4 regions of the Ruegeria sp. SAZD013 genome follow, and region 1 is predicted to be linked to each of the others. Evidence: riboswitches for the same ligand, from Rfam matches in the RefSeq annotation. Region 1 holds a riboswitch; each other region holds the start of a gene.
What was found. A riboswitch is a leader RNA that binds a small molecule or an ion and turns the genes downstream of it on or off. The one in region 1 is predicted to bind cobalamin.
Positions count from the first base shown of each region.

Region 1 (4,343 bases):
CACCACGTTGATCGTCGGGTCTTTGGCCAGCAGGTTCTCCATGGCGCGACGACCGCCTTCTTCGTTGCCAGCGGTGACATCGCTGCCAACAAGACGCGGGTCGTTTTCATCGCCAATCACGTTCGGATCGGCCAGATCAACACCGAACCCCTGCAGGAACCCTTGATTGCGAAGCACATCCACAGTGGGCTGGCTGACCGCAAGGTCCAACGTGGCGATTTTGGCGTCATTTGCCGCATCTCCCAGCGTGGCTTTTGCCCATTGTCCGATCAGAAGCCCCGCAAGGAAATTGTCCGTGGCAAAGGTCGCGTCGGCCGAGTCGATAGGCTCAAGTGGGGTGTCCAGCGCAATCACCAGCAGCCCGGCATCGCGGGCCTGCTGCACCGCCGGAACGATGGACGACGTATCCGACGCGGTCAGCAGGATACCCTTTGCGCCATCCAGAATGCAGGTTTCAATGGCCTGAACCTGAGTTTCGTGGTCTCCGTCGACTTTGCCGGCAAAGGCTTTCAGCGTCATGCCAAGCTCTTCGGCTTTAGCTGTGGCACCCTCTCTCATTTTAACAAAGAAAGGGTTGGTATCCGTCTTGGTGATCAGGCAAACGGTTTCACCTTCGGCCATTGCACTGCTTGCCATGGCCGTAACCGCCAGCGCCGTGGCGCCTGCAAGTTTCGCAAGTTTCATCGGTAGTCCTCCCAGTTTTCCCAATGCCCTTCCGGGCATACGTTTGATCGGGCGAAAACCGGCCCGATCTCACATAAAAACCATCACAAGATTCGAATTTCGAGTCAATAAATAAATCACTCTTATTTATTATTGACAGAAAGGAAGGGTTTTTACATTGTCGTCATGAAGGGGATGGCCGTGTCTGCAATGAACTCTCTGGGCAATACTACTGGCGTACGCGAGCCAGACATGCGCGGCACCAACCAAAGTGGAATGCGGGCCCGAAATGAACGGCTTGTCCTGTCACTGGTCCGGCGCCATCAGGCCCTCGCAAAATCTGAAATCGCGCGCATGACCGGCCTGTCGGCGCAGACGGTCTCGGTCATCATGCGCCAGTTGGAGAACGATGGGTTGCTGTTGCGGGGCGAACCGATCCGGGGAAAAGTCGGGCAGCCATCGGTTCCCATGCGCCTGAACCCGGACGGCGCGTATTTCTTTGGGCTCAAAGTCGGGCGGCGTAGTACCGAACTGGTGCTGACGGATTTTCTTGGCAACGTCAGGCACCGCGAACGGCGGACCTATGATTTTCCAACGCCCGAGGCGACATTGAGCTTTTCCACAGAAAGCCTCGACAAAGTGATGGCGTCAATGTCGCCCGAGGCGCGCAGCAGAATCGCGGGCCTTGGGATTGCCATGCCGTTCTACCTTTGGGACTGGGCACAAACATTGCAGGTTCCTCAGGAAAAAATGGATCCGTGGCGTGACGCGGACCTGAAAGGCGCGCTAGCCGCAAGCTATGACGTGCCGGTATTTTTGCAGAACGACGCAACCGCGGCCTGCGGTGCCGAGCTGGTGTTTGGCCCTGCAGAAGGCCCACGAGATTTCCTGTATTTCTATGTCGGCTTCTTCATCGGGGGCGGGGTGGTTCTGAACGGCTCCATCTTTTCAGGGCGGGGAAATGCCGGTGCGCTTGGTCCATTGCCTGTGCCGGACGACGCAGGCGGAGTGAAACCATTGATAGATGTCGCCAGTCTTTATGTGCTGGAGCGCGCAGTTGGTGGGAATGCCGAAACAGCCGGCTCAATCTGGGAAACGACACGGCATTGGGACGTACCGGAAACCCTCCTTGAGAATTGGCTGAACCAGGCGGCGCACGGAATCGCCCATGCCATCGTCTCTTCTTGCAGCCTGATCGATTTCGAATGTGTCAAGATTGATGGCTGGATGCCTGCTGATATCAAGGCGCGGCTGGTGGAAAGGGTTGAGCTCAAACTATCCCATATGAACCTGACCGGGCTTGAACGGCCCTTGGTGCTGGCAGGGGCGGCGGGCCCGGATGCCCGGTCATTGGGGGCGGCCAGTTTGCCATTGTCGGAAAGATACCTGCTCGAAGGGTAGGTTCATCCCCGAAAAACCCCGACCTGTATCCAAAGCGGATCAACCGGAAAAAGGGCATTGCCCGCTGAACTTTTTGACAGCCAGCGCAATTGATCGTTGACGGATGCTGAAGAAGTCTGGCAAGCCGCTCGGCATGTCCGGTTCCGGGGCGTGCTCTGGAATCAATAGGGAATGCGGTGCGGGCTTTGGCCCAATTCCGCAACTGCACCCGCAACTGTAAGCGGCGAGCAGGGCTGAAGTGCCACTGGAGTTAATCCGGGAAGGCCAGCCCAACGCTTTGACCCGCAAGTCAGGATACCTGCCGGACATGTGCCTTTGACAAGGGCACTCCTAATCGGCGACGGGATGTGCGTCGGAGCAGGATGCTTGAAAAAGCAGCTCGGCTTGGACGTCCCCGCAGTCAAAACGCATCTCGTACCGGGGTTGGTACGAAGGGACAAGGACGACTATTGATGACCAAGCTGCTTTCTGCAGCCGCTGTGGCGATGGCGCTTCCAGCGATGGCAAATGCGCATTTCCTGCTGGAATACACCTCTGACACCATGATCGACGCACCGGGGAATGTTCCGGTCAAGCTGATCTTCTGGCATCCGTTCTCGAACGGGCATGTCATGGATCTGGACAAGCCGCAGGAATTCTACGTGATCCACAACGGTCAGAAAACCGACCTGCTGGATACCCTGGAACCCGTACGTTTCACCGGCGGCGAAAACGAAGGCGCGGCATTCAAGGGTTATGTACCCGTCAAACGGTCGGGCGACTATGTGCTGGTGACAGTTCCCCAGCCCTATTATGAGGGATCTGAGGATGTCTATATCCAGCAGATCGCCAAGGCATTCCTGAACCGCAACGAACTGCCGACCGACTGGATGAACCCGGTGGGCTTGCCGGTTGAGATCATCCCGCTCAACAAACCGACCAACATCATCGCGGGGTCGACCTTTACGGGTCGGGTAATGGCCGAAGGCCAACCGGTTGCGGGTGCCGAGATCGAGATCGAGTACATGGCCGCAGAACCGGACATGGAAAGCACGGCTGCTTCGGCCCCGACCGTCTCGCCGTTGCCGGGTGGTGCATTGGTCGCAACTTCGGATGATAACGGGTATTTCACGTTCGGCGTTCCGAAAGCCGGATATTGGGGTTTTGCAGCGCTCGGCGCCGGTCCCGTGACCGAACACAACGGCAAAGAACTCAGCCAGGACGCGGTCATCTGGATCCGCGCCTGGGATTTGGAGTAACCGTAGATGCACATCGTTGACGGAGCCTTGTCCAACCCTGTCGTGATCGGCGGAGCCGTCGCTGCTGCGGGTGGGATTGCCATGGGCCTCAGGTCGCTGGATCTTGATCGCATCCCCACTGCGGGGGTGCTGTCTGCCAGCTTTTTCGTGGCATCGCTGATCCATGTGCCGATTGGCCCTTCGTCAGTGCATCTGATCCTCAACGGTATGGCCGGGCTTTTGTTGGGCTGGGCCGCATTCCCGGCCCTGTTCGTCGGGCTTTTGCTGCAGGCCGTCTTCTTTGGCTTTGGCGGGTTGACGGTATTGGGGATCAACACCCTGAACATCGCGTTGCCCGCGGTTTTGGCCGGGCTGATCTTTGGCCGCCTGATCGCCCATGGCTCACCTCTGCAAGGTGCGATATGGGGCGGGGTCGGCGGTGCCTTTGCCATCGCCGCCACAACCGGCATGGTTGCGTTTTCACTGGCCCTGTCCGGGGATGCATTCCTGCCAGCGGCCAAGCTTGTTTTCTTTGCACATATTCCTGTCATGGCGATCGAGGCGATCCTGACCGGGTTCGCGGTTTTGCTGGCGCGCAAGGTCAAGCCCGAGCTGTTTGTCAAAGGAGCGGCCGCTTGAGGTACCTGGCGATCATTCTGGCGCTGTGCTGCGCACCCGTACCTGCCTTGGCGCATAAGGTCATAGCCGGAGTGTTTGAATCCGGTGACGCCATCGAAGGCGAAATCGGCTTTTCCAACGGTGACATGGCAAGCGGGGCCGAGGTCATCGTCAACGGCCCGGACGGAGCCGAGCTGGGCCGCATCGTAACAGATGCAGACGGGTTCTTTATCTACACGCCGAACGCGCCGGTGGCCCATACTTTCTTTGCAAACCTTGGTGCCGGGCATGTGGCCGAGGTCACCATGCCCGCTGTGGATGTCGCCCGGATCATGGGCGTTGAAGCGGAACCCGACACCGCGCCGACAAACGCACCTGCCCAGACAGCGGCGGTGCTCAGCGATGAACAACAACAGGTCATTGCCAGGGCCGTGCGGGATGAGC
Region 1 is NZ_JBXWQT010000038.1:269,398-273,740, reverse strand. Features, by position in the region: gene AC2FLU_RS19765 (sugar ABC transporter substrate-binding protein) at 1-684, opposite strand, end outside; gene AC2FLU_RS19760 (ROK family transcriptional regulator) at 874-2,064, shown strand; cobalamin riboswitch at 2,186-2,384, shown strand; gene AC2FLU_RS19755 (DUF4198 domain-containing protein) at 2,517-3,302, shown strand; gene cbiM (cobalt transporter CbiM) at 3,309-3,920, shown strand; gene AC2FLU_RS19745 (NikL family nickel/cobalt ECF transporter subunit) at 3,917-4,343, shown strand, end outside.

Region 2 (4,343 bases), on a different contig from region 1:
GCGACGAAATCGTCGCGACGCGCAAATTCGTACGCGCGCTGATGTCGCTTTGGGTCCAGCCGCGCGCTTTGCGCGTCCGGCGAAGTGCCTCGCCGATCTGCTCGGCCGTTCGTGCTGTGAGGTCCATGATGTGGCTCCTTTTACGGCACAGCGTAAATTAAAACAAATTACGCTGCAACGTAAATATCTACTTTTTACGCCATGGCGTAACAATCGAGCCGCACTTATGCCTGCAGCCCCGCAGCGCGCACCTGCTCGGGCGTCACCAGCTTTGACGAGATCAAGCCCTCAATCTGCCGGTTTGTAATGTGGCGGCAAAGAGGGTGGCGTTCACGGATCCACTCGGCGAGGCTAGCGCGACCTTTGGCTTCGGCCTCTCGCGCCTTCTCCCGGTCCGCCTGTATCTGGGCAAGCCCCTTCTCCCATCGGCACATCTTGAACCAGTTGTCTGAGAAGCAGACCTTGCTGCGCGTGTATCCTTCGCTTTCCTTCGCATAGGCTTTGACCGCATGTTTCAGGTCATCGGGCTCCACACCGGCTTTCAATGCTGCAGCGATCAGGCGCAGACTGGTCCGCCGGTCTCGGATCCTGTCCTCGGGATACGCCGCCAAGATCTTCTCAGTTTCAAGAGCTTCAACCTCCACCTCCGCCGCCTCGCGCCTGCGCGTAGGTAGTTTATGGATGGTTTTAGGATGGTTTGGGGTCCACCGTGAACCCCGTACCCCGTTCACCGTGGACCCCGTGCCGGGTTCAGGCTGGACGGGGTTCACAGTGACCCCCGTCTCGATGTCGGGCTCAGCCGTGGGCTCGAGCGCGGCCACGCGTTCCAGAACGATGCGGTAAATGACGGTGTAGCCGTTCTTGCACTGCCGCCGCCCCGTCTCGATCAAAATGCCTTCGCGGAGGAAGTCGATGATGGTGCGCTTCACCGTGCTCTCGCTGAGCTCAGTGTGGCGCTGGATGGTCCCCTTGGAGCACCAGATGCCTGAGCCATCATCGCTCGCCTTATCGGCCAGGAACATGATGATCTGCTTGCGCGCGGCGCTGCCGAAGCGACGCTCTGCGCATTCATTTGCAACCGCCCAACTCATCGAATTATCCCAAGGTTAGAAACGATTTTGTGAGCATTCTGGCACGCAAACAGCGTTGAAACTTTCGCTTTTTGTTCACTTTTTGTCAGGAGGTGTTTTGCACCCATAAGCCGTTGTTTTTGCTTACGCTCTTTCTGGATTGCAAATCCGTGTACACCGGTTCGATTCCGGTACTCGCCTCCAACAACATCCAAATCGCTGACTTAACCCCGCAGTACACGCGTGTGACGCTCGGTATTTCAAGACGTTCAAGGCCCGCGATTCTGTCGAATTGCGGGCCAGATATGGCGTGTTTTTCGGAACTCCTGCCTACCCCTGTTCGTTCAAGGGGCGCGATTTTGTCTGGTATGTGCTTTACGTTCAGGCGCGCCCTTGTGGCACAACCTCGTATCCCGGCTCCTCCGGCTCATCATCCGTCATTTCGGCAGGGAAGCCCGGGGCGGTGATATCCAGGCCGGTTGCCTCTTCCAGCCGCTTGATAATATTTGGTGAAAGCTCGCGTTCGCCATAGCGTGCGATACCATCGTTAAAGATGTTGATCATCACCGGGTTTATTTCCAGCGGCACCCCGGCGCGGTCGGCGACCTCCTGAAACAGACCGATATCCTTCTTCACCAGATCCATGGTGAAGGAAATATCGCGCGACCCGTTCAAGATGACCTGACTTTCGGTTTCGTGCACGAAGGACGTGCCGGACGAGATTTTGATCGCCTCATAGGTCGTGTTCAGATCCATCCCCGCAGCCTTTGCCGTAACCAGTGCTTCGGCGCAGGTGATCAGGTTGGCGGTGGCAAGATAATTGGTCATCACTTTCAGCACCGAGGCCGAGCCCAGTTCGCCGGTGTGCAAAACCCGACGACCCATTGTCGTCAGGAACGGCAGAATTCGTTCAAACGTTTCCCGGTCACAGCCCGCAAAGATCGAGATATTGCCCGTCGCGGCACGGTGGCACCCGCCAGAAACCGGGCAATCGACGGCCGCACCGCCGCGCGATATGACTTCGGCTCCCAGGCGTTTGACTTCGGCCTCGTCCGTGGTCGACATCTCCATCCAGATCTTGCCGGGGCCCACTTCGGGCAACATCTCCTGCATCACTGCATCCGATGCTGCCGGAGACGGCAGACAGGTGATCACCGCATCGCAATCGCGCATCAACTGGGCGGGCCCCTCAGCCGCCTTTGCACCTTTGGCGACAAACTCGGCCACCAGATCCGCGTTCAGGTCATGCACAGTCAGATCAATGCCGTTGCGCAAAAGGGATCCCGAAAGCTTGCCGCCTACGTTACCCAGACCGATAAATCCCACTTTCATATGACGCATCTCCAAGTTCGTCGTTTTCCCGTCATGCGACCACATACCGAACACATTCTTCATGCCGCCGAACGACGCCTACAGGTCGCTTTTTTCTCCTTGGCTTATTTGTTGCGCGCGAACCGCTTGACAAGCGGGTCAGCGGTGCCGCATGTCCCTGTCGTTGGTGTCGGCGACAGCCGATGAAAAGGGAATGCGTCAACGGTTCATCCGCCAAACGCAGCCGCCCCCGCGACCGTGACCGGAGAGGATGCCCAATGCCACTGGCCTGTGCCGGGAAGGCGGGACATCCGACAGAGCGACCGCTCTGGCATCCGCAAGCCGGGAGACCTGCCAACACCCGAAGTTGAAACCGGGCGGGGTGTTCCGGTGTCGGGTCCATGTGCAGACGTGGTGCCCGCATGAAACCCCGTCCCCCGCGAAGAGGATTTGGGGGGATGAGAGACATGAGCGAGAACGCACCGGTAGAGCTACTGGTCTGCACGACTTGCCGCCGGGGTCTGCCCGTCGAGGATGACGCTGAGCGACCCGGCACATTGTTGCACAAGGCCCTGGAACAGGCTGTCCTGCCGGATGGCATCATTCTGAAACCGGTCGAATGCCTTTCGAACTGCGATCAGGGCTGTTCCATCGTGCTTCGGGGCGGGCCGGATCGCTGGACCTTTGTTTACGAGAATCTGAACGAAATCGATCACGTCGATGTCATCATCGATGGCGCGACTAAGTATCTGGCCACAGGCGATGGTCTGGTGAAATGGCGCGACCGTCCTGAACATTTCCGCAAAAACTGCGCCTCGCGCATTCCCCCGATTGGAGCCTGAGATCATGTCGAACCTTGAAAAACTCCCCGTCACTGTGATCACCGGCTTTCTGGGCTCGGGCAAAACCACGCTGGTGCGCCATCTGATGCAGAACCCGCAGGGCAAGCGCCTTGCGATTGTTGTTAACGAGTTTGGCGATGTGGGTGTTGATGGCGACATCCTGAAGTCCTGCGTGATTCCGGAATGCCCTGCGGAAAACATCATGGAACTGGCAAACGGCTGCATCTGCTGCACCGTGGCCGACGATTTCATCCCGACCATCGAGGCGCTGATGGCGCTGGAACCGCGCCCGGATCACATTTTGATCGAAACATCCGGCCTTGCACTGCCCAAACCGCTGCTGAAAGCGTTTGATTGGCCTGATATCCGTTCGAAAATTACCGTTGATGGCGTTATTGCGCTGGCCGATGCCGAGGCCGTGGCCGCCGGTCGCTTTGCTCCGAACGTTGAAGCGGTGGATGCCCAACGGCTGGCTGATGACTCGATCGACCACGAAACACCCTTGTCCGAGGTGTTCGAGGATCAGATCTCGTGCGCGGATATCATCCTGCTGACCAAGCCCGATCTGGCAGGTCCCGAAGGTGTCGCGAAAGCTAAACAGATCATCGCCGCTGAGGCGCCGCGCCCGCTTCCTGTCGTCGAGGTTGCCGAGGGTGTCGTCGACGTACGCGTCGTGCTTGGCCTTGAGGCTGCCGCCGAAGATGACATGGACGCGCGCCCGTCACATCACGATGGCCATCACGATCATGAGCATGACGATTTCGAAAGCATCATCGTCGAGTTGCCGGAACAGACCGACCCGGCGGAACTGGTTGCCAGGATTGAACGTCTGGCAACTGAGCTGAATATCCTGCGCGTCAAAGGCTATGCCGCCGTCACAGGCAAACCGATGCGCCTGCTGGTTCAGGCTGTCGGCGCACGGGTTCGTCACCAATACGACCGCCCGTGGGAGCCCGGTGAAGAGCGCCGCTCGCGCCTGGTCGTCATTGCCGAACATGACGACATCAAAGAGGCTGAGATCCGTGATATCCTAGTGGGTGTGACCGAGGTTGCCGAGTAAGTCATGCACGTCGTCTTTCGCGAAAGCCACGGGCTCGAGGAAACCGAGACCCCAACCGAT
Region 2 is NZ_JBXWQT010000020.1:982,392-986,734, forward strand. Features, by position in the region: gene AC2FLU_RS11160 (helix-turn-helix domain-containing protein) at 1-127, opposite strand, end outside; gene AC2FLU_RS11165 (hypothetical protein) at 225-1,091, opposite strand; gene AC2FLU_RS11170 (NAD(P)-dependent oxidoreductase) at 1,452-2,447, opposite strand; cobalamin riboswitch at 2,550-2,754, shown strand; gene AC2FLU_RS11175 (DUF1636 family protein) at 2,849-3,223, shown strand; gene cobW (cobalamin biosynthesis protein CobW) at 3,228-4,283, shown strand; gene cobN (cobaltochelatase subunit CobN) at 4,287-4,343, shown strand, end outside.
Region 2: another riboswitch for cobalamin. It lies ahead of AC2FLU_RS11175 (DUF1636 family protein); the one in region 1 lies ahead of AC2FLU_RS19755 (DUF4198 domain-containing protein).

Region 3 (4,343 bases), on a different contig from region 1:
TTGCTCGGTCGTGCGGGGGTCTTGAATTTCGGCTCTACTGCGCCCTCACGCAGATACTTTTTGATGGTATTGCGAGACAGCCCAGTGCGCCGTGAAATCTCGCGAATTGGCATTTTGTCACGCAATGCCCAACGTCGTATGACACTCAAAAATCCCATGTCGATCACTCCAAATCTCCCCAAACGAAACCGTCGGGGCAAGTTGTTCACATGGGTCAATTCTCAGTGAAAATTTTGGGGCCTACCGGGTCACTTCTCAGCGGAAATCAACAACCGGGGTTTTGCATTTAACATAATGGCGCTTACGCGTAGATCAGCTTTGCTTAACTGGTTTCAAATTCCACTCTCTATCTGCTCGAACGAGGCTCGAAACCTGCCACAGGTAGTTGTAGTTTCACTAATAATCTTGGTTTGAGCTGAGTATCAATTTTTTCACCGCAAGCTGAGGATATCGGCAAGTACTTCGACAAATCAGGGGGCGAAAATGGCGGGAGCGAGAAGGCTGACAAGGGCAGAACTCCTAGAAATTGTGTGGAGTCGACCTTTGAAAGATATGCCCGAAGTCGTTGGAGTGTCTTCAACTTCAGTCAGGAATGCTTGCAGGAAGTTCGATATCCCCATTCCCGACAGAGGGCACTGGAACAAAGTCAAAGCCGGAAAGTCCGTCAAACGTGTTTCACTGCCCGAACGCGCCCCAGGAATGTCTGACGAAGTGATAATTGGCGGATCAGGCTATGATCGGTACTACGGTTCCAAAGTCGACCTGGAGGCACCGCTTCCTATACCACCGTCCTTCAACACCCCAATTGAAGACGTCCGGGCTAGGATAGCTAAGAAAATTGGGCGAGTCGCAGTACCGCGCGGCAAACACGCATGGCACCATGTTTTGCAACGTCTGTTTTCCGTAGACGATAAAAGACGGGCAAAAATTGCCGAAAGCAAGTGGGCTTACTCCTGGGACAAACCGCTTTTCGACAATCCCTTCGAGCAACGCAGGCTAAGGATCTTGAATGCACTTTTCCTGGGCGTCGCAAAATGCGGCGGTAAACCGAGCATTCAGGGAAAAGAGGCCATCGAAATCTCGATTTCCATTCATCAGCAGCATGTACCGTTTAAGCTTCTCGCGACGGCGGATTTGAGGCTGAGCAACTACCATCGGAACCCCGACGACCACAGGCCAGCTAAAGATCCACTAACTCTGATCGTTCCAAACCACTTTCGTGGGCAAGATGTCCGGTTATCTTGGGCGGATGAGCCGGACGCCAAACTTGAAACGCGTCTTACCGAGATTGCAATCGAGCTGGTAGTATTGGCCGAGACCTTTCACCGGGAGCATGCCGAGCGCCAGCATGAGTGGTTGATTGAACGTAAACAAGACCATGAGCGAAGAAAGAAAGAAGCCGAAGCGGCAAGGCTTGAAGCGCTCCGTGTCAGGGACGAAAAATTCGAGAAAGCGAAACGCAGCATGCTGCTTAGCCATGCCCGCGACCTCGAAGATGCGAGGATATTGCGCCAGTTGGTCCAGGACGTACTGAAGTTAAGGGCCACGAAACTAATGATCACACAACTGCTTGGGCGGAATTCGTAAGCGAAGAGGCCGATCGGATTGATCCAATTTCGAACGCTAGGTACCTTGAAATCATGGAGCTAAAGCCTGAGGATTTCACTGAAGACAGCGGCTGAATATGCCCTCTGGGAATCGGGACGATCCCCGGATCATTCTTCTTCCTACTCCCGTCCTCCACCAGTTGAAATTGAGGTGAAATCTGATCTGTGTTCCCTGATGTATCTCTGGGGTTCACTGATGCTTCGTCTGATTTCCCTGTTGTCCCATCCAGGGAATTCACCCACAAGGCACTGACCTGCTTACATATTTTGAATCCTCAGACATAAAATAGCGCCAAAACGGTGCGTATTCCCTGTAAATTTCCCTGTTTTCAGGGAAATCGGAGTGAGACTAGCTAGCTGGAAACTGTCCGCACAGCCATGATTTTCCTATATATCACACACCGACGTCCTCGGGGCGGATTGTAGCGCCTTCTCAGCGGCTTGTCTGACGTCAGCACCATGTTGAGACGCGCAGGTTCATGCCCTTGGGAGAAAATGGGAAAGACCCCCGAGTTTTTTCTTGCCGCAGAGTAAGTGTTAAGGTACCCGCGTTTTACCGGTCCCGATGTGGCTAAGAGGGAATCCGAGGTGCCTTTTGGTGCCAACCGGAACTGCCCCCGCAACTGTAGGCGGCGAGCGCTGTCCATTCCGTCACTGGGCCATTTCGGTCTGGGAAGACAGGACAGACAAAGACCCGTCAGTCAGGAGACCTGCCGGTATGAAACCGAAACACACCGGGCGGGGTTGTCCGGGGAGGTTGCCGAAGAAACGCGCCGGGCGGGCTATGTACCACTCTGCGCTCACAGCAGGCAGAAAAGCGTCTGTTGCTTCGGTAAATGCCCATTCACCCGTTCTCTGGTCATTGACACATGGAGATCGATTGTCATGTTTCTACGCACTGGCCTGATTGGCCTTTCCTTGCTGGCTACCAGCGCTGCCGCCGAAGGAAACTTTCCCTTAACCATCGAAAACTGCGGTCACTCGGTCACGTTTGACGCGCCAGTGACGTCGTCAGTCACGGTCGGCCAAGCCGCGACCGAGGTGCTTTATGCGCTGGGTCTGAGTGAGCAGGTTCTTGGAACTTCGGTCTGGTTCAACGAGGTGCTGCCTGAATATGCCGAGGTGAATGCCAAGGTAGAGCGTCTGGCAGACAATGATCCCAGCTTTGAAAGCGTTGTTGCCAAGCGGCCGGGACTGGTCGCAGCGCAATATGAATGGCATGTCGGACCCGAGGGCATCGTCGCCACGCGTGAGCAATTTCACGAACTGGGTATTCCAACTTACGTGATGCCTGCGGATTGCGTCGGCAAAGACAATACGGTCGGCGGCGATGGCACCCGCCTGCAAGCGTTCTCGACCGATACGCTGTATCAGGGTATCGAAGAACTGGCGGCAGCCTTTGATGTGTCCGAACGCGGCACGGACCTGGTTGCCGAGTACAAGGCCCGTGAAGCCGCAGCCGTCGCCAAGGCGCAAGCCGTGAAGCTGGACGATGTGTCCGCCGTATTCTGGTTTTCCTCTCCTGAAATGGAAAGCGATCCGTTTGTGGCCGGGCAGAAGGGCGCACCGGGATACATGATGAGCACATTGGGCATCCGCAACGTCGTCGAGACGGATGAAGAATGGCCAACAGTGGGCTGGGAAACCATTGCCAAGGCCAATCCGACGGTGATCGTGATTGCCAAGATGGACCGCCGTCGCTTTGCTGCGGACGACTACCTGAAAAAGCTGGAGTTCCTGCGCGCTGATCCGGTGACCAGCCAGATGGATGCGGTCAAGAATGACCGGATTGTCGTTATGGATGCGCAGGCCATGGACGCCACCATCCGCGCAATCCCGGCACTGGAGGATCTGGCCGAGAAGCTGGATACCATCGGAAACAACTTGTGAACGAGGTCGCCGCAATCTTTCGGCAGGGTTTCAAGGCCGCGTGCCTAACTGTGCCACTATTGATTGCGGCGGTCCTTGCGGGCGCGATGATCGGGGAAACCTCGTTGTCGCCCGATTTGGTTCTCTCCGTTCTGGTCAACAAGCTGGCCGGAGCGGACCTGCCCGTCGACCCAATTGATCAGGGTATTATCTGGAGCTACCGGATTCCTCGCGCTCTGGTCGCTGCGTCCTGCGGTGCCGGTCTGGCTGTCGCAGGGGTCGTGTTGCAGGCATTGCTGCGAAACCCGTTGGCTGACCCTTATATTTTGGGCATTTCTGCCGGGGCCTCGACGGGTGCCGTGGCTGTTACCATCGCTGGTTTGGGCGGGGGAGCTTTGTCGCTGTCTTTTGGCGCGTTCAATGGCGCGCTTTTGGCTTTCGGTTTTGTCGCGTTGCTGGCCCGAGCCTCCGGCGCAGGCGGCGGGCGGGCTGCGACGGCGCAAATCGTTTTGGCGGGAATTGCCGGGTCTCAGTTGTTCAATGCGCTAACGGCCTTCATCATCGCCAAATCCGCCAATGCCGATCAGGCGCGCGGGATCATGTTCTGGCTGATGGGAAACCTCAGCGGCGTGCGCTGGCCGGATGTATATCTGGCCATTCCGGTGGCCCTTGCCGGCTGGCTTATTTGCCGCTTTCACGCCAGAGCTTTGGACGCATTTATTTTCGGCACTGATTCAGCGGCCTCGCTGGGCATACCGGTGCGGCGGGTGCAGGCAACCTTGATCTTCGCCACCGCGCTGACAACAGCGGTCATGGTTTCGATCGTCGGGTCCATCGGCTTTGTCGGGCTGGTCATCCCTCATGCTG
Region 3 is NZ_JBXWQT010000037.1:1,131-5,473, forward strand. Features, by position in the region: partial or broken gene istA (IS21 family transposase) at 1-158, opposite strand, end outside; gene AC2FLU_RS17610 (hypothetical protein) at 544-1,587, shown strand; cobalamin riboswitch at 2,148-2,339, shown strand; gene AC2FLU_RS17615 (ABC transporter substrate-binding protein) at 2,493-3,497, shown strand; gene AC2FLU_RS17620 (FecCD family ABC transporter permease) at 3,494-4,343, shown strand, end outside.
Region 3: another riboswitch for cobalamin. It lies ahead of AC2FLU_RS17615 (ABC transporter substrate-binding protein); the one in region 1 lies ahead of AC2FLU_RS19755 (DUF4198 domain-containing protein).

Region 4 (4,343 bases), on a different contig from region 1:
GTGTCATGCAGGACAAGAAGCTTCGCAAACGGCCATAGCTGCAAGGTGTTATGGAAAACCTGCGTCGCGTCTGATCAGGCGATCAGGCGCGGCCAGACCGCTGCATTGCGCCGGGCAAATGCGCCTATGTGACCAATCTCCGGCAGCCCAAATTCGGCAGGCTTCAGAAGGTGGCGTCTGGCCCCGGGGCCATACAGATCGGCAAGGCGCCAAACCGCCTCGGGCGGAACCATCTGGTCGTCTTCGAACGTGAACAGATCCACAGCTGTTCCAGAACTGCCCCAATGCGCATCAGGCAAATTCTGCCCGATCTCGGGAACGTAGCTAAGAGGAGCTGTGCACCATTTGCGCCATTGCCAGTATACCGAGGCTGGCAGGTCCGAGCCAAACCCGATTGCTTTGCCAGGCAGATAGCCAAGCGCCCGCACCATCAGCGGTGCATGGCCATACCAGAACAGCCCCGCCAACCCCCGATAGGGCCATGGGTGATCTTTCAAAGTCACCAGCCCCGAACACACACAGATCATACGGTCGATCTGGTTGATATCCGGCTGCACCGGCCCCAGCATCGCACCGACCGAATGGCCAATGGTCCAGTGCTGCGCCTTAGGAAATCGCCTGCGCAATTCGGCCCGTGCCGCTGGCATGTCGATCAATGCCCAATCCGCCATTGTTGCAGTTGCGTCTTTCAGGCGACCGACCAAAGAAAGCCCGTAGTCCCGATAGTCATAGGTCAGGCAAGCTATCCCCCGCTCGGTAGCCAGCCATCGCGCGAAGTGTTGATAATAGTCACGCGGCACGCCTGTGGCACTGTTCAGCACGACAACGGTTTCCGGCTCACCCACTGGCCGATGCAACCGCGCCGACAAGGTCACGGACCCTGACGGAAAGCGGAAATCTTCGATCAACACCGTCTGTTCCGTATCCAACATGATTCCCGGCTTTCGCTGAAACAATCGGTTTGCCTGCCTTCGATGCTGACGACACTAGGCCGGAACGTAAACCGCATCCAGCATGACCAAACGTCCGGCCTAAAGATCGGCTTGACTCGGAACGCGATCAGACGCTAGCGGTTGTGTGATGGTTTCCGGCCCCCACAAGAGGTCGGGATGAAAAGGGAACACGGTGCGGTTTGTCTGGTCACGCAGGCATCAACCAAGTCCGCGACTGCCCCCGCAACTGTAAGCGTTAAGCAATGCCGAAATACCACTGGCCTATGGGCTGGGAAGGTCGGCAGAGCAATGACCCGCAAGTCAGGAGACCTGCCATCGGAACTGAAACCGAAACTCGGGCGGGGTGTCCGGGCAGGTCCTGACGGCGAAATGCTGTCCCACCTGCCCCAATATTCCAGCCCACCACGCGCGGAGGGCGCAGGATGATCTGGAAGACAAAGTCACACGAATACAGCGCAACAGTGTGCCAGCGGACGGGCAAAACCTGCCCGGCTTTGGCGCGACTGGCCCGCTCGATTTCCGAAGCCATGGCGCAGGCGGTTTCGGCCACCAGCGAGGATTTCGAATTTGAAGGCAGCAGCGCGCTATCACATTGCGCGGAAGGGTGCATGGCAACGATCCGAGCGCGATCCGACAGCGTTCGCGTTTTCTGCGGGGCGCACCCTGATACGGCAATTCGGGACCTTGATGCCTATGCCGATTTGATCTTCGGACCTACATTCAGCACGCTGCCCTCGGGCATTGTCGCGAACCCGCCTTGCGCCATGATCGAGGTTTCAACGATCCGGCCTCGGAAAACCGGCTACGCACCCCAGCAGCTGTCAGCTTGATCCCACTTCCACCTGTGCCGGGGTGATCCGGGACGCCCAGGCCAGCTGCGCATCGGTTTCGACAGCGCAGGGGCGCACGGCCCGCAGGCGGTCCAGTGCGTCGCTGGCGCGTTCACCGCATTCAACCATCAGTCGCAGAACAATCATCCCGGATCTGCCGCACCCCCCACGGCAATGCACAAGAACCCGGCCACCGCCCGACAGCGCATGTCGGGCCGTGGCGCTGACCTCTGGCCAGGCCTTCTGAACCGCCTGCGTCGGTGCTCCAAAATCTTCGATCGGCAGGTGAACCCACCGGCTGGCACGGCTTTGGATGTCGCTGCCAAAGTGCTGCGCGCCATCCTGAAGCATTTCAACATCCGTCGTCATTGAAATCACAAGGCCCGGTTTCCACGCCGCAATCATATCCAGATCGCCGACGTAATCCCCGCCACGCCCGGGCATTGAAGTAAGGGCAAGCGTTCCGCCTCCGACCTGCAGAGCAAAAATGACCAGCTGCGACATGAAGTGCGTCCTCCCCCAAGGTACTCTTTAAGAAATGAGCCATTAAATCCGCTGGACCAGTTTAGTTGGAAACCAGCCCGTTTCTGAAACAAAAAATCATCACGCCCCACAGTGGACGCGGACTGCCGCCGCCACTACGCTGTGCCGAAGCACCGAATCCGAGCGAGTAGACATGACAGACACGCCCAGCCCCGCCTATCAGGTTCTCGCCCGCAAATACCGCCCGGAAACCTTTGCCGACCTGGTGGGTCAGGATGCCATGGTGCGCACCCTGAAAAACGCTTTTGAAGCCGACCGGATTGCGCAGGCCTTTGTCATGACCGGCATTCGCGGAACGGGTAAAACCACCACGGCACGGATCATCGCCAAGGGCATGAACTGTATCGGACCGGATGGAACCGGAGGGCCGACAACAGAGCCTTGCGGTCAGTGCGAGCATTGCATCGCGATCATGGAAGGCCGCCATGTCGATGTGATGGAAATGGATGCCGCCAGCCGTACCGGCGTCAACGATATCCGCGAGATCATCGACAGTGTCCGCTATCGCGCGGCCAGCGCGCGCTACAAGATCTACATCGTCGACGAGGTTCACATGCTCTCGACCAGCGCATTCAACGCGCTGCTCAAGACGCTCGAGGAACCGCCCGCACATGTGAAATTCATCTTCGCGACCACCGAGATTCGCAAAGTGCCGGTCACGGTTCTGTCGCGGTGTCAGCGCTTTGACCTGCGCCGGATCGAGCCCGAAGACATGATCGGCCTGCTGCGCAAGATCGCCGGGGCCGAGAGCGCGCAGATCGCCGACGATGCGCTGGCGCTGATCACCCGCGCTGCAGAAGGGTCGGCCCGGGACGCGACCTCACTGCTGGATCAGGCGATTTCACACGGGGCTGGCGAGACGACCGCCGATCAGGTCCGTGCGATGCTGGGTCTGGCGGATCGTGGTCGTGTTCTGGACCTGATGGACATGATCCTGCGCGGTGACGCGGCAGGGGCGCTCACTGAACTGAGCGGACAATATGCGGAAGGCGCGGACCCTCTGGCCGTGCTGCGCGATCTGGCCGAAATCACGCATTGGGTGTCCGTCGTAAAGATCACACCTGACGCGGCCCAGGACCCGACGGTTTCCCCCGACGAACGCACACGGGGCCAGCACATGGCCGAGGCCTTGCCGATGCGGGTTCTGACCCGGATGTGGCAAATGCTGCTGCAGGCGCTGGAGGAAGTCTCTGCCGCGCCCAACGCGATGATGGCCGCCGAAATGGCTGTTATCCGACTGACGCATGTCGCCGATTTGCCCAGCCCCGAAGAGCTGATCAAACGGCTGCAAGACGCCCCACCTTCGCCACCCGGCGGGCCGGGCGGGGGCATGTCAATGTCCCGGCAGGCCCCGGTGGCAACGCAATCCAACGCGACCCCGCCGCCTGCCTATGCATCGCCCCCGCGCGGCGCGGGTGGCGCACCGGTTGCCGCGCTGGCGCAGGATGCCCAGACGGCCCTGGCCCGCTATCCAACCTTCGGGCATGTGGTGGAACTGATCCGCACAAACCGCGATGTGAAACTGCTTGTCGAGGTGGAAAGCGGCATGCGCCTTGTGTCGTACCAGCCCGGCCGGATCGAATTCACCCCGACGCCTCAGGCACCGTCGGATCTGGCGTCGCGATTGGGCTCTGCCCTGCAACGCTGGACTGGCAATCGGTGGGCCGTCTCCATTGTCTCGGACGGGGATGCCGCGACCATCGCGGAAGTGCGGGACCGGGCCGAACTGGCCCTGAAAGCCGAGGCCGAAGAACACCCGCTGGTTCAGGCCGTGCTGACGCAGTTCCCCAAGGCGAGGATCATAAGGATCGAAACACCTGAACAGCGTGCCGCCAAGGTTGAGACTGAGGCCCTTCCCGAAGTCGAAGATGAATGGGACCCCTTCGAAGAGGATTAGCCCTAAGCTTGTGGGTCCAAGTTTCAAGAAACCGGCATACTCACGCCCCTCCACGATACAACTGAGGGTGGGAATGCAGGCGCATGACTGATCGGTCGGCGACGCTCTGATCAGGACAGG
Region 4 is NZ_JBXWQT010000022.1:47,963-52,305, forward strand. Features, by position in the region: gene rsgA (ribosome small subunit-dependent GTPase A) at 1-38, shown strand, start outside; gene AC2FLU_RS12725 (alpha/beta hydrolase family protein) at 75-932, opposite strand; cobalamin riboswitch at 1,066-1,284, shown strand; gene AC2FLU_RS12730 (hypothetical protein) at 1,376-1,783, shown strand; gene AC2FLU_RS12735 (protein-tyrosine phosphatase family protein) at 1,775-2,287, opposite strand; gene AC2FLU_RS12740 (DNA polymerase III subunit gamma/tau) at 2,460-4,223, shown strand.
Region 4: another riboswitch for cobalamin. It lies ahead of AC2FLU_RS12730 (hypothetical protein); the one in region 1 lies ahead of AC2FLU_RS19755 (DUF4198 domain-containing protein).